Regions from separate parts of the Streptomyces sp. NPDC051563 genome, predicted to be linked through region 1. Evidence: riboswitches for the same ligand, from Rfam matches in the RefSeq annotation. Region 1 holds a riboswitch; the other holds the start of a gene.

Region 1 (7,149 bases):
ATACGGAAACTGCTTTCCGCATCGTGGACGATCCGTTCATGCAGTCTTCGGCAGGGCCGTCGGGGCTCGCTCACCCCGCGGCACCCCGGTTCGGGCAGCTCTCCCGGTCCCGTTTCCCAGGGCACCTCCATGCCCCCCGGGCCCTCCTGTCGCCAACTCGACTGCGGCATCGCACCAGTCCACACGGCCCCCCGAGGCTTCGGCCGCGCCCCTCGGCGCGCCCTCCGCCCGGCAACCGCCGTGCCACAGCAGTCCTGGAGGTTCCTTCCATGTCGCCCACCGCCACGCCCGGCTCCACGCCGCCCGCCGGCTCGCCGTCCCCCGGTTCCCCGCTTCCCCCCGCCCCGGACCCGGCCGCGGCCCCCGCCGCGAAGCATCCCGTCGACCAGACCCTCCCGTTCGGAAAGCTCCTCGGCGCCGGGCTCCAGCACGTGGCGGCCATGTACGCCGGTGTCGTCGCCCCACCCCTGGTCGTCGGCATCGGCGTGGGACTGAGCCAGGGCGAGATCGCGTTCCTGATGAGCGCCAGCCTCTTCGCCGCCGGCATCGCCACCCTCCTGCAGACCCTCGGCTTCTGGAACATCGGCGCGCGCCTCCCCTTCGTCAACGGCGTCTCCTTCGCCGGCGTGGCCCCGATGCTGGCCATCGCCAAGGCCGAGGGCCCCGAGGACGCACTGCCCGTGATCTACGGCGCCGTGATCGTGGCCGGGGTGTTCGGCTTCCTCCTCGCCCCCTGGTTCTGCAAGCTCATCCGGTTCTTCCCGCCCGTGGTCACCGGCACGGTCATCACCCTGATCGGCCTGTCCCTGCTTCCCGTGGCCTTCAACTGGGCCCAGGGCGGCAACGCGCGGGCCGAGGACTACGGGGACGTGAAGTACATCGGCCTCGCCGCGGTGACCCTGCTGATCACCGTGGTGCTCCGCAGGGTGCTGCGCGGGTTCCTCAAGCAGATCTCCATCCTGCTCGGACTCGTCGCCGGCACCCTGATCGCCCTCCCCCTCGGACTCGCGGACTTCAGCGCCGTCGCCGACGCCGACGTGATCGGTTTCCCCACGCCCTTCCACTTCGGTGCTCCGCAGTTCACCGTAGCCGCGATCGTGTCCATGGTGATCGTGATGATCGTGTCGATGACCGAGAGCACGGCCGACGTGATCGCCCTCGGCCAGATCGTCGACAAGCCCGCGGACGAGAAGACCCTCGCCGCGGCGCTGCGCGCGGACGGCCTGGGCACGGCGCTGAGCCCGCTCTTCAACGGTTTCGCCGCCAGCGCCTTCGCACAGAACGTCGGCCTGGTCGCCATCACCAAGGTCCGCAGCCGCTACGTCGTGGCCGCGAGCGGCGGCATCCTCATCCTGCTGGGGCTCTGCCCGTTCCTCGCCTCGGTCGTCTCCCTGGTGCCGCAGCCCGTCCTCGGCGGCGTCGGCCTCGCCCTGTTCGGCACGGTGGCCGCCAGCGGAATCCAGACCCTGGCCCAGGCGGGGCTCGAACGCGGTGACAACGTCCTCATCGTCGCCATCAGCCTCGGCATCGGCGTGATCCCCATGGCCAGCGAGGGCTTCTACCACGGCTTCCCGGAGAGCATGCGCATCATCCTCGACTCCGGCATCAGCACCGGCTGCGTCGCCGCGGTCCTGCTCAACCTCGCTTTCAACCACATCGGCCGCCCCGGGCAGGACGACATCCAGGAAGGGCAGCCCGCAGCCGCCGTACCCGTGCACTGAGGCCGGACAGCCGGACAGCCGCACAGCCCGACGGCCGGACGGCCGGCACGCGGTCGCTCCGCGTGCCGGCCGTCCTGGTTCCTACCGTCCTGCCCCCAGCGGGGATCAGCCGTTCGGGGCGAGCTCCGCACGCACCCGGCGGGCCGCCTCGACGAGGTGCTCCAGGGAGGCCCTCGTCTCGGGCCAGCCGCGGGTCTTCAGACCGCAGTCGGGATTGACCCAGAGCCGTTCCGCGGGGATCGCCCCGAGTCCCTTGCGCAGCAGGGCCGCCGCTTCCCCGGCCGAGGGGATGCGGGGCGAGTGGATGTCCCAGACCCCGGGGCCGACCTCGCGCGGATAGCCCGCGCCGGCCAGCTCGTCGGCGACCTGCATGTGGGAGCGGGCCGCCTCCAGGCTGATGACGTCGGCGTCGAGCTGCTCGATGGCCTCGACGATGTCCCCGAACTCCGCGTAGCACATGTGGGTGTGGATCTGGGTGTCCGGCCGGACCCCGCTGGTGGTGAGGCGGAAGGACTCGGTGGCCCACGCCAGGTAGCCGGCGTGGTCGGCGGCGCGCAGCGGCAGCGTTTCGCGCAGGGCCGGCTCGTCGACCTGGATGACCGACGTGCCGGCCGCCTCCAGGTCCTCGACCTCGTCGCGCAGGGCCAGCCCGACCTGCCGCGCCGTCTCGCCGAGGGGCTGGTCGTCGCGCACGAAGGACCAGGCAAGCATGGTGACCGGGCCGGTGAGCATGCCCTTGACCGGCTTGGCCGTCTGAGCCTGGGCGTACGCGGTCCAGCGGACGGTCATCGGGTCGGGACGGGAGACGTCCCCGGCGAGGACGGGCGGGCGGACGTAGCGGGTGCCGTAGGACTGGACCCAGCCGTGCTGCGTGGCGAGGTATCCGGTGAGCTGCTCGGCGAAGTACTGGACCATGTCGTTGCGTTCGGGCTCCCCGTGCACGAGCACGTCGAGGCCGGTCTTCTCCTGGAAGGAGACGACCTCGCGGATCTCGGCCCGGATGCGCTCCTCGTAGGCCTCCGTCCCGATGCGTCCGGCACGCAGGTCGGCGCGGGCGGTGCGCAGGTCGGTGGTCTGCGGGAAGGAGCCGATGGTGGTGGTGGGGAGCAGGGGCAGGGAGAGGTGGGTGCGCTGGGCGGCGGCCCGTTCAGCGTAGGGCTGGGCGCGGCGGCCGTCGGCCTCGGTGATCGCGGCGGTGCGGGCGCGGACGGCCGGGTCGTGGGTGATCCGGGAGGCGGTGCGGGAGGCCAGGTCGGCCCGGTTCGCGGCGAGTTCGGCCGCGATCGCGTCGGTTCCCCGGGCCAGTCCGCGGGCCAGCGTGCTGATCTCGGTGGTCTTCTGGCGGGCGAAGGCGAGCCAGCGCCGGATCTGCGGATCGATGTCCCGCTCGGCGTCGGCGTCGATCGGGACGTGCAGCAGGGAGCAGGAGGCGGCCACGTCGACCCGGTCCGCGAGGCCGAGCAGGGTGCCGAGCGTGGTCAGCGACTTCTGGTAGTCGTTGATCCAGATGTTGCGGCCGTTGACCACGCCCGCGACCAGGCGCTTGCCGGGGATTCCGCCGACGGCGGCGAGGTCGTCGAGGTTGGCGGCGGCCCGGTCGGTGAAGTCGAGGGCGAGTCCCTCCACAGGGGCCTTGGCGAGGACGGGCAGGGCCTCGCCGAGCCGGTCGAAGTAGGAGGCGACGAGCAGCTTGGGGCGGTCGGTGAGGCCGCCGAGCTCGCGGTAGGCGCGGGCCGCCGCGTTCAGTTCGGCCGGGGTGCGATCCTGGACCAGGGCCGGTTCGTCGAGCTGGACCCAGGCGGCGCCCGCCGCGCGCAGTTCCGCGAGGACCCGGGCGTAGACGGGCAGCAGCCGGTCGAGCAGGGCGAGCGGCTCGAAGCCGGCGGCCGTGCCGGGTGCGGGCTTGGCGAGGAGGAGGTAGGTCACCGGTCCGACCAGGACCGGGCGGGCCGTGTGGCCGAGGGCCAGGGCCTCCTTCAACTGCGCGACCTGCCGGGCGGGTTCGGCGGTGAAGACGGTGTCGGGGCCGAGTTCGGGGACCAGGTAGTGGTAGTTGGTGTCGAACCACTTGGTCATTTCGAGGGGGGCCACGTCCTGGGTGCCGCGCGCCATCGCGAAGTAGCCGTCCAGGGCGTCCGCCGCGACGGCGGAGCGGTGGCGGTCGGGGATCGCGCCGACCATGACGGTGGTGTCGAGGACGTGGTCGTAGTACGAGAAATCGCCGGTCGGGACCTCGGTGATGCCGGCCCCGGCGAGCTGGGCCCAGTGGGTCCGGCGCAGGTCGCGGGCGGTGTCCCGGAGGGCTTCGGCGCTGACGCGGCCCTTCCAGTAGCCCTCGATCGCCTTCTTCAGTTCGCGGTTCTGTCCCTGGCGGGGGTGGCCGTACACGGTGGCCCGTACGGGTGCGGCTGCGGACCCGGGTGCGGCTGCGGACTCGGTGGTCACGGAACTCTCCTTCGCGAGCGTGTCTCCATGAACCCGGTGACGGGCCGCGGAGGCGAAGGGTGCCGCAGCGGGCGGCCCGCCCGCCGGGGTCGCGTACGCATGGGTACGCGACGGCAGGAGCCGCCCGAGGTGCACGCCGACCCGCCCACGAGGTCACCGGGAAACCGTGCGCGGTCGATCGCGCACGGGCAACGGGCAGGTCTTCGGACTCGCGGGCTCGCGGACCAGAGGTCCGCACCTACTGGCCGTCGCTTCCCAGGACCGGTTCCGGTCCCAGTGCGTATGACGGCGGTCGTTCCCGCTCACCGCTGCGGGGCAGTCCCGGATTCCCACCGGGTTCCCTCTTACGACGCATCCCGCCTGGCGGACGGGGGCGAACCAGCTGCGAGGCCCACAGTAGGGCGGGCGCCCGGGGAACGGGCACGGCTTCCCACATGTCGGACGGTGAAATGGGACACGCGCGGACCTTCGCCGCCCGCCCGGACGGCCGAGTACGGCCGAACGGGCGAATGACGCTGACGGGTCGACACATGACAAAGAGTCACGATTATGCTAATTGTGGTCAATTGTCTGATTGTGGGTTGTACTGGACGACAGGCAACACCGTCCAGGAACTGGAGCGTTACGTGGCATCCACCACTCTCACCGTCTGGAAGTTCGCCACTCCCGAGGGGGCGCAGCAGGCGGAGTCCGCGCTGCTCGCCCTGCAGAAGGAGCAGCTGATACAGGTGCACGACGCGGCGGTCGTCACCTGGCGCGAGGACGCCAAGAAGCCGAGGACCCAGCAGCTGAACAGCCTCACGGGAGCCGGCGCCCTCTCCGGCACCTTCTGGGGGATGCTCTTCGGTCTCCTGTTCTTCGTGCCGCTGCTCGGCGCCGCCGTGGGCGCGGCGGCCGGAGCCATCGGCGGATCCCTCTCCGACGTCGGCATCGACGACCAGTTCATCGACGAGGTGAAGTCCGAGGTGAAGCCCGGCACTTCCGCCCTGTTCCTGCTCTCCTCCGACGCGGTGGTCGAGCGGGTGCGCAGCGCCTTCCCCGGCGGACGGGCGCAGCTGATCCGTTCCAACCTCTCCGGCGCGCAGGAGCAGCAGCTCCGCGAGGTCTTCGCGGCCTGAGGCCCCGCGCCCCGAACCGACGCCGCGGCCCGGGGCCGGGGGGGTACTCCCCCCGGCCCCGGGCCGCGGCAGTGCGACCCCCGCCTCCGTGCGGAGGGCCCCCCGAGCCGAGGAAAGGACCCGCGCGGTGAGCGTTCCGCGGACGGCAGGACCCGACGACGAGGCGGCCGCGACGGGCCTCGTACCCCCCTGGCTGCGCCGCTACCGCGGCCGTTGGCTGCGGGGCGACACGCTGGGGGCCCTCACCGCGTGGGCGCTGATCGTGCCGGAGTGCGTGGCCTACGCGCAGATCGCCGGGGTCCCCCCGCAGAACGCGTTCTACGCGGCCCCGGTGGCCCTCCTCGTGTACGCGCTGCTGGGCCGTTCCCATTTCCTGCTCATCGGAGCCACCTCGGCGGCGGCCGTCCTGTCGGCCGCCACCGTCTCGGCCGTCAGCCCCTCCCCGCAGGACGCCGTCGGACTGTCGGCCGCCCTCGCGGTGATCGTCGGCGCGGTGCTGCTGGCGGCCGGGCTGGCCCGGCTCGGGTTCCTCACCAACTTCCTCGCCGAACCGGCCCTGGTCGGCTTCCTGTTCGGCATGGCGCTGACCATCGTCGTCCGGCAGGCCGCGAAGCTCGTCGGCGTGCCGGGCGGTGACGGCAGCTTCTTCGAGCGGCTGTGGACCGTCCTGTCCGGAGCCCCCCACTGGTCCCTGGTGACCCTGGCCGTCGGGGCGGGCGCGCTCGCCCTGCTGTTCCTGCTGGAGCGCTTCGTACCGCGCCTGCCCGCCTCCCTGATCGTCCTGGTGGCGGCCCTGCTCCTGTCGGCGGCCCTCGACCTGGAGCGCCACGGCGTCGAGACCGTCGGGCACATCCCCTCGGCCGTGCCGGTCCCCCACCTGCCGGGGATCCCGGCCGCCGACTGGATCGCACTGTCCGGCGGCGCCCTGGGCGTGGCCCTGGTGGTCTTCGCCGAGGCCTTCAGCATCGCCAACCGCTTCGCCCGGGAGCACGGCCAAGAGGTGGACGCCGACCGGGAGATGGCCGCCGTCGGCCTCAGCAACATCGCCGTCGGGTTCTTCCGCGGCTTCGTCGTCTCCGGCAGCGCCTCCCGCAGCGCGGCCGCGGCCGGAGCGGGCGGCCGGACCCCGATGGTCTCGCTCATCGCGGCCGGGCTGATCCTGCTGACCGGCGCCTTCCTCACCCCGCTGTTCACGGACCTGCCCGAGCCGGTGCTCGGCGCCATCGTCATCTTCGCCGTACGCGGCTTCCTGCGGGTCGGCGAGCTGCGCCGGTACTTCCGCCTGGACCGGCCCAGCCTGTGGGTGGCGCTCACCTCCCTGTTCGGCGTGCTCCTCTTCGACCTGCTGCCCGGACTGCTGCTCGCCGTCGCGCTCTCCCTCGCACTGTTCGTCTCCGCCGCGAGCCGGCGCAACGTCGCCGTCCTCGGCCGGCTGCCCGGGAGCCGGCTGTACGGGGACACGGCAGGCCACGCGGACGCCGCCGTCGACCCGGCCGTCCTGGTCGTGCGCCCCGACGGCAGCCTCTTCTTCGGCAACGTGAACCGGGTACGGCTGGCCGTACTGGAGCAGCTGCGGACGGCCCCGGTGGCGCCCCGGGCCGTCGTGCTGGACCTGACCGCCTGTTACCAGCTCGGCGTTCCCGTCCTGGACACCCTCGAGGAACTCCGCGAGGAACTCGACGGACGGGGCCTCGCCCTGCACCTGGCCCGGCTGCGCTCTCCGGCCGCCGCGGAGCTGGCCCGCCACCCGCTCGGCGATCACCTGGGTGCGCGCGGGGTGCACCGCACCGTCGACGAGGCCGTGGCGGCGGCGGAAGCCGGGCAGCCCGAACTCCCCCCGGATGCAGCCCATTAGTTTGTGTGTC
Region 2 (7,149 bases), on a different contig from region 1:
CACATGGAGCGGATCATGTGCGGTTCGAGCTCGGAGTTGATGAAGTTCTGGAAGTACGGGAGCCCGTACTTGGCGGTCATCGCGAAGAGCCGCTCGGCGTTCTCGCTCTCCCAGGGGAAGTCCCGGGTGATGTTGTAGGTCGGGATGGGGAAGGTGAACACCCGCCCGGTGGCGTCGCCTTCGGTCATCACCTCGATGTACGCCCGGTTGATCATGTCCATCTCGGCCTGGAGCTCGCCGTAGGTGAAACCGGTCTCCTCCCCCGCGACCACCGGGATCTGCTCGCGCAGGTCCTCGGGGCAGGTCCAGTCGAAGGTGAGGTTGGTGAAGGGGGTCTGGGTGCCCCAGCGCGAGGGCACGTTGAGGTTGTGCACGAGCTCTTGGACGCACTGCCTGACCTGGTCGTACGTCAGCGCGTCGAGGCGGACGTAGGGGGCGAGGTAGGTGTCGAAGGAGGAGAAGGCCTGGGCGCCCGCCCATTCGTTCTGCAGGGTGCCGAGGAAGTTCACGATCTGGCCGACGGCCGAGGACAGGTGCCGGGGCGGGGCGGAGTCGATCTGTCCGGGCACCCCGTTGAAGCCCTCGGTCAGCAGGGTGCGCAGGGACCAGCCGGCGCAGTAGCCGGAGAGCATGTCCAGGTCGTGGATGTGGAGGTCGCCCTCGCGGTGGGCGCGGGCCACGGCGGCGGGATAGACCTGTTCCAGCCAGTAGTTCGCGGTGACCTTGCCGGCGGCGTTGAGGATGAGTCCGCCGAGCGAATAGCCCTGGTTGGCGTTGGCGTTCACCCGCCAGTCCCGGCGGTCCAGGTATTCGGTCACGGTCTCTACGGCATCGACGACAGCAGTCACGGCAGCCCTCCCACGAGGCTCGGCACGGAAGAATGGCGGGCCCTTTCGAGAGCCCGTGCCGGCAGGTGTCGGACTCGTCCGCCGTGGCGGACTCACCGTTGCGGGGCAGTCCCGGATTCCCACCGGGTTCCCTGTTGCCTCGGTCGGGGAGAGGCCCCGCCGAACCGGCAAGACCAACACTACATATGGATGTGAGAGCCGAGAGCCACCACTACATATGGGGTGACGAAGGTCCCGGGCCAAGGGACTTCGGCCTCTAGGGCCCCGCTCCGGAGGCCCGTGGGCTCAGCTGCGGCCGCTGGTGGCCGCGTAGTACTGGAGATCTTGCACCTCCACCGTGCGGTCCACCCGGTAGGGCAGTTCCACCCGGGCCCCGGCCTTGCCGTCGCGCACCACGGAGGCCGAGCCGGTGCCCGGAGCCAGGGGCAGCAGCTCGGCGTGGACCCCGGCCGGGGCCGCACGGGTGTCTTCGGCCGCACCCACGGCCGTACGGATGCTCGCGGGCGCGGTCAGGAAGCTCAGCACCTCCACCGTGTCCCGGGCCGCGGCGCTGCCGCCCCGCAGCGACATCACGAGGGACTGGCTGCCGCTCGGGTCCGCGGCGGCGAACTGGGTGCGCGAGCTCAGGTAGAGGGTGTCGCGGACGATCTTCGGCCAGCCGCCGGTCTTGAACCGGGTGAGGTAGTAGGAGGAAAGGTCCAGGTAGGCATGGCCGTTGTGCAGGGAGGGCGCGAACTGGCTGCCCTCGCTGTAGTCGTTCCACGTGGTGAGCTGGACCCAGTCGGCGCCGTCCTCGATGGCGCGGTTCCATGTGGCGCGCAGGGTCGCGGTGTTGCCCGCCTCGTCGTAGATGCCCTGGTTGGGGCGGGCGTCCTGGACCGATACGGGCTGCATCCAGATCTTGCCCGCGGCGTGGGCGCGCCGCACGTCGCGGGTGGAGCCCTCCTGGCCGACGTAGCTGCGGCTGCCCCACTCGGAGAATCCGTAGCTGATGGGCCCGAACTCACCGCTGTGCGCGCCGAAGTCGAGGAAGAGCGGGACGAAGGCGGTACGGATGCCGTGCCGGGACTTCAGGACGTCCATGACCGTGGTCCACCAGGCGACGCTCTTCTCCTCCGCCTTGAACGGGGAGACCACCAGCCGTCCGTCGGGGAGCCGGTGGGCGGCCGGGGCGCTGCCGAGCTCGGCGAGGAGGCCGGCGAGCACGGCCGGGTCGTCGGTGCCGAGGGAGGTCATGTCCGGCATCAGCATGACCTTGAAGCCCGGATCCACCGAACGGGCCGCTTCCATCAGCAGGTTGCAGCGTTCCCGGTTCTTCCCGGTCAGGGAGAGCAGGTCGAGGGTGAATCCGTCGATGCCGGCGGCGCGGGCCGTACGGACCTCCTGCTGGAGGTTGGCGAGCTCCCAGTTCCCGGTCTTGGGCGGGACGGGCAGCGGGCGGTCGCGGAGCAGGCCGCCGTAGCGCTCGTGCTTGCCGTTCTCGCCGTCCGGGGTCAGGTAGTTGCGGGTGTAGTAGTCGGCGTCGGCGCCGACGTTGTCCAGGGAGAGCGGGTACGGGGTGAAGTAGTGGGCGAAGACCAGCTTCTTGCCGGCGGCGCCGGAGCGCAGGGCGGCCGGCTGCGGCAGGTCGAAGGGCAGGGCTCCGGCGGAGCGCGCTCCGCCCTCCGCACCCGAGCCCTGGGCCGTGGGGTCCGGGGCCGGCCCGTCCGTGCCCTGCGGGGTGGCGGTGCCGGTTGCGGCGGGGCCGCTGGTCGCGGGTGCGGGGCCGTCGTCGGGGGTGCCGGGGAGGATGCCGCCCGGTACGGGTGCCGGGCGGGCCCCCCGCGCGTCGGTGACAGTGCCGGGGTCCCAGGCGAGGCCCGTCGCGGCGCAGACGCCCACGAGGAGGAAGGCGGACAGGAGGAGGCTCAGCAGAGGCCTTCGGCGCCGGAAGCCCGCACGGCGCCGGTGCGACGCGGGTCTCGCGCCCCGCCCTGCCCGACGCCGGTCTGCGCTCATCCTGACCCCTCCCCCGAACGATGCCGTGCCGGGCCCGAACATCGGGCCGCACAGCAGCAGTACAGCGGATTCCGGTCTCCCGGACAACCGTTCCCCGGGGTCCGGGGCGGCCGCGCGGGCCGTACGGGCCGCGACGATGCGGATCTCGCCGTTCGGGTCGGGGCGAGTGCCGTGCGCGGTTGGACAAAGGGACGTGACCTGTACAACTGCTGCGATCATCGGGCGCCGCGGGCTTTTCACCGGAATAGGGAATTCCCCTGGCCTTTCACGAAAACTGGCGCATAATCGTCTCCATGCGGCTTGAAACAACCCTCTTGCCGCAGGTCACGCATGCAGGGGGGCATCGTGCCGATGAGGGATTCCAGGGGCGCCGGCACACTCCCGGCGACCTCCGCGGAGCTGTCCCGTCTTTTCACCGCCGTGCGGCGGGGCAAAGTGGTGACCGTCACCGGACGGTTCCGCGAGCCCCGGAGCCAGCTGGTGCGGGAGATAGGGCAACGGCTCTCGTCCAATTTCTACGACGGCGTCGCCGTGGTGTCCATGGACCGGCGGTTCGCGGTCCGCGACCTGACGGCCGCGCTGGGCTGCGTACCGGGGATGCCGTTCCTGCCGTGCGGGACGTCGAACGCGGCGTCCTGGCTGGCGGAGCGCGACATGCTGCTCGTCCTAGACGGCTGCGAGCACCTCGCGTCGGAGGCACTGGACTGCCTGCGCGAGCTGCTCGCCGTGGCTCCCGGACTGCGGGTCCTGGCCGCCGGGCTCGACCCGCTGGCCTTCCCACCGGACCACGTGCACCGGCTCTGACCGGGCACGCGAACGGGTCCGCCCCGGCCGGCGACTGCCGGCCGGGGCGGACCCGTGGAAGCGGTGGACCTCAGCACTGACGGACCTGAGCCCGGTCGGGCCTCGATCCGGTCGGGCCTCGATCCGGTCGGGCCTCAGCCCAGGAGCGCGAGCGCCTCGTTCAGCGTCGCGGACGGCCGCATGATCGCCGAAGCCTTGGCGGCGTCGGGCTGGTAGTAGCCGCCGATCTCCGCCGGGGCGCCCTGTACGGCGATGAGCTCGCCGACGATCTTCTCCTCGGACTCGGCCAGCGACTTCGCCAGCGGGTCGAAGGCCGCGGCCAGCTTCGGGTCCTCGGTCTGGCGCGACAGCTCCTGCGCCCAGTACAGGGCGAGGTAGAAGTGGCTGCCGCGGTTGTCGATGCCGCCCAGCTTGCGGCTCGGCGACTTGTCCTCGTTGAGGAAGGTGCCGGTCGCCCGGTCCAGGGTGTCGGCCAGCACCTGGGCGCGGGCGTTGCCGGTGGTGGTGGCGAGGTGCTCGAAGGAGACGGCCAGCGCGAGGAACTCACCGAGGGAGTCCCAGCGCAGGTAGTTCTCCTTGACGAGCTGCTGGACGTGCTTCGGGGCGGAGCCGCCGGCGCCGGTCTCGAAGAGGCCGCCGCCGTTCATGAGCGGGACGACCGACAGCATCTTGGCGCTGGTGCCCAGCTCCAGGATCGGGAACAGGTCGGTCAGGTAGTCGCGCAGGACGTTGCCGGTCACCGAGATGGTGTCCTCGCCGCGGCGGATGCGCTCCAGGGAGTACGCGGTGGCCTTGACCGGGGACAGGATCTTGATGGTCAGACCCTCGGTGTCGTGGTCGGCGAGGTACGTGTTGACCTTGGCGATCAGCTGCGCGTCGTGCGCGCGGCCCTCGTCGAGCCAGAAAACGGCCGGGACGCCGGTGGCGCGGGCGCGGGTGACGGCGAGCTTGACCCAGTCCTGGATCGGCGCGTCCTTGGTCTGGCAGGCGCGGAAGATGTCGCCGGCGGCGACCTCCTGCTCGATGACCGTGGCGCCCGAGGCGTCGACGACGCGGACGGTGCCGGCGGTGGCCAGCTCGAAGGTCTTGTCGTGGCTGCCGTACTCCTCGGCCTTCTGGGCCATGAGGCCGACGTTCGGCACCGAGCCCATCGTGGACGGGTCGTACGCGCCGTGCTTGCGGCAGTCGTCGATGACGGCCTGGTAGACACCGGCGTAGCTGCTGTCCGGGAGGACGGCGAGCGTGTCGGCCTCGGCGCCGTCCGGGCCCCACATGTGGCCGGAGGTGCGGATCATGGCCGGCATGGAGGCGTCGACGATGACGTCGGACGGCACGTGCAGGTTGGTGATGCCCTTGTCGGAGTCCACCATCGCGAGGGCCGGGCCCTCGGCGATCTCGGCGTCGAAGGAGGCCTTGATCGCGTCGGCCTCGGGCAGCGCGCCCAGGCCGTTCAGGATGGTGCCGAGGCCGTCGTTCGGGGACAGGCCGGCGGCCGCCAGGGTCTCGCCGTAGCGGGCGAAGGTCTTCGGGAAGAAGGCGCGGACCACGTGGCCGAAGATGATCGGGTCGGAGACCTTCATCATCGTGGCCTTGAGGTGCACGGAGAACAGGACGCCCTCGGCCTTGGCACGCTCGATCTGGTCGTTGAGGAAGGTGCGCAGCGCGTCGACGTGCAGGACGGACGCGTCCACGACCTCGCCGGCCAGCACCGGTACGGAGTCGCGCAGCACCGTGACGGTGCCGTCGGCGTCGACGTGCTCGATGCGCAGCGTGCCGGCCTCGGAGATCACGGCGGACTTCTCGGTGGAGCGGAAGTCGTTCTCGCCCATGGTGGCGACGTTCGTCTTCGAGTCGGCCGTCCAGGCGCCCATGCGGTGCGGGTGCGCCTTGGCGTAGTTCTTGACCGAGGCGGGGGCGCGGCGGTCGGAGTTGCCCTCGCGCAGGACCGGGTTGACGGCGCTGCCCTTGATCTTGTCGTAACGGGCGCGGTTCTCGCGCTCCTCGTCGCTCTTCGGGTCGTCCGGGTAGTCCGGAAGGGCGTAGCCCTGGCCCTGGAGCTCGGCGACCGCGGCCTTGAGCTGCGGGATCGACGCCGAGACGTTGGGCAGCTTGATGATGTTGGCCTCGGGCGTCTTCGCCAGCTCGCCGAGCTCGGCGAGGGCGTCCGCGATCCGCTGGCCCTCTTCCAGGTACTCGGGGAAGCTGGCGATGATGCGGCCTGCCAGGGAGATGTCACGGGTCTCGACATTCACACCGGCCGTCGACGCGTACGCCTGGATCACAGGCAGGAAGGAATACGTCGCGAGGGCCGGGGCCTCGTCAGTGTGCGTGTAGATGATGGTCGAGTCAGTCACCGGATGCTCCGCTCCACAGTCTGCGTCTCTCGTCTGCAACATTGCTCGACATCAAGATATCTCGTGATCGGGCCGGTCTGGACAGCCCCCCGGCGCAAGCCCGTACGAGACGCGCGTCACGCTGGGTGGCCGGCGCGGCCCGGGCGCCCGGAAACGCCGAGAGCGCCGCCACCGGCTGATTCCAGCCAGGGGCGACGCTCGGGCACTACCGGTTACGGGCTGCTCAGGCGTGGACGGCCTTCGGGCTCGGGCCGTACTGGTTCGGGTTGGGCTGGCCCTCGGTGGCGAGGAGCACGAGCAGCCAGATGCCGCCGACGAGCGGGATCAGCGCGATGAGGATCCACCAGCCGGACTTACCGCCGTCGTGCAGGCGGCGGACGGTGAGGCCCAGGTTCGGGAGGAAGGTGGCCAGCGCGTAGAGCGCGTAGAGCAGCGGCGAGGTGCCTATGACGCTGTCGAGGATGGCGACGATGATCAGCGCCGCGATGTTGAAGAGGAAGAACATCCAGTACTCCTGGCGGCGTGCGCGGCCGGAGAAGTCGACGTACTTCTTCAGAACGTCGGTGTAGTAGTGCATGAGTCCCCCCAAGAGACGGTGGTACGGCCGGTCCCCGATGGAGCGAGCCGGGGCAGAACTTATGCCCCGCTTACGTCGCGGTCAAGCCAGTTGGCGAGGCATCAAAAGCGTTACTTTTCGCCGCTCCGCAACCCAAACACACTGGTACCGGGCGCCACTTGGGACCCACCGCCCCCAGCCGCTCACCCCGCGTGACGAAATGGGCTGACGGAAGTCTTCCGGCAAGGCGCGGGACACCCCGCCCACCCCCGAAGTTCCGCAACGTCCCGGTCGTGCGTGTGCTCGTCACCGGCGGATCCGGGGTCATCGGCTCCCACATCGTTACCACTCTGCGTCCTCGCGGGCACGATCCCGTCCTCCCGGACCTCGTCCCGCCCTTGGACGGGGGCGAGTTCGTACGGTCGATGCGCAACGGCGCCGCACCCACCCGCCGCCCACCCACCCACCGGGCTCAGGCCGGCACCGGCAGGGTCACCTCGAACCGGCACCCTCCGGGAACGTTCCGCACCGCCGCCCGCCCCGCGTGGGCCTCCACGATGCCCCGTACGATCGCCAGTCCCAGTCCCGC

The links. Region 1 has a riboswitch for cobalamin ahead of metE (5-methyltetrahydropteroyltriglutamate--homocysteine S-methyltransferase). Riboswitches for the same ligand answer to the same signal wherever they lie in the genome.
Region 2: another riboswitch for cobalamin. It lies ahead of ACIA8F_RS08150 (ribonucleoside triphosphate reductase); the one in region 1 lies ahead of metE (5-methyltetrahydropteroyltriglutamate--homocysteine S-methyltransferase).

The regions. Positions count from the first base shown of each region.
Region 1 is NZ_JBITDL010000021.1:83,814-90,962, forward strand. It holds gene ACIA8F_RS25070 (nucleobase:cation symporter-2 family protein) at 270-1,721, shown strand; gene metE (5-methyltetrahydropteroyltriglutamate--homocysteine S-methyltransferase) at 1,827-4,166, opposite strand; cobalamin riboswitch at 4,343-4,564, opposite strand; gene ACIA8F_RS25080 (DUF1269 domain-containing protein) at 4,793-5,284, shown strand; gene ACIA8F_RS25085 (SulP family inorganic anion transporter) at 5,412-7,139, shown strand.
Region 2 is NZ_JBITDL010000005.1:84,398-91,546, reverse strand. It holds gene ACIA8F_RS08150 (ribonucleoside triphosphate reductase) at 1-848, opposite strand, end outside; cobalamin riboswitch at 891-1,032, opposite strand; gene ACIA8F_RS08145 (endo-1,3-alpha-glucanase family glycosylhydrolase) at 1,134-2,846, opposite strand; gene ACIA8F_RS08140 (hypothetical protein) at 3,198-3,650, shown strand; gene ACIA8F_RS08135 (NADP-dependent isocitrate dehydrogenase) at 3,785-6,004, opposite strand; gene ACIA8F_RS08130 (DUF805 domain-containing protein) at 6,228-6,581, opposite strand; gene ACIA8F_RS08125 (sensor histidine kinase) at 7,033-7,149, opposite strand, start outside.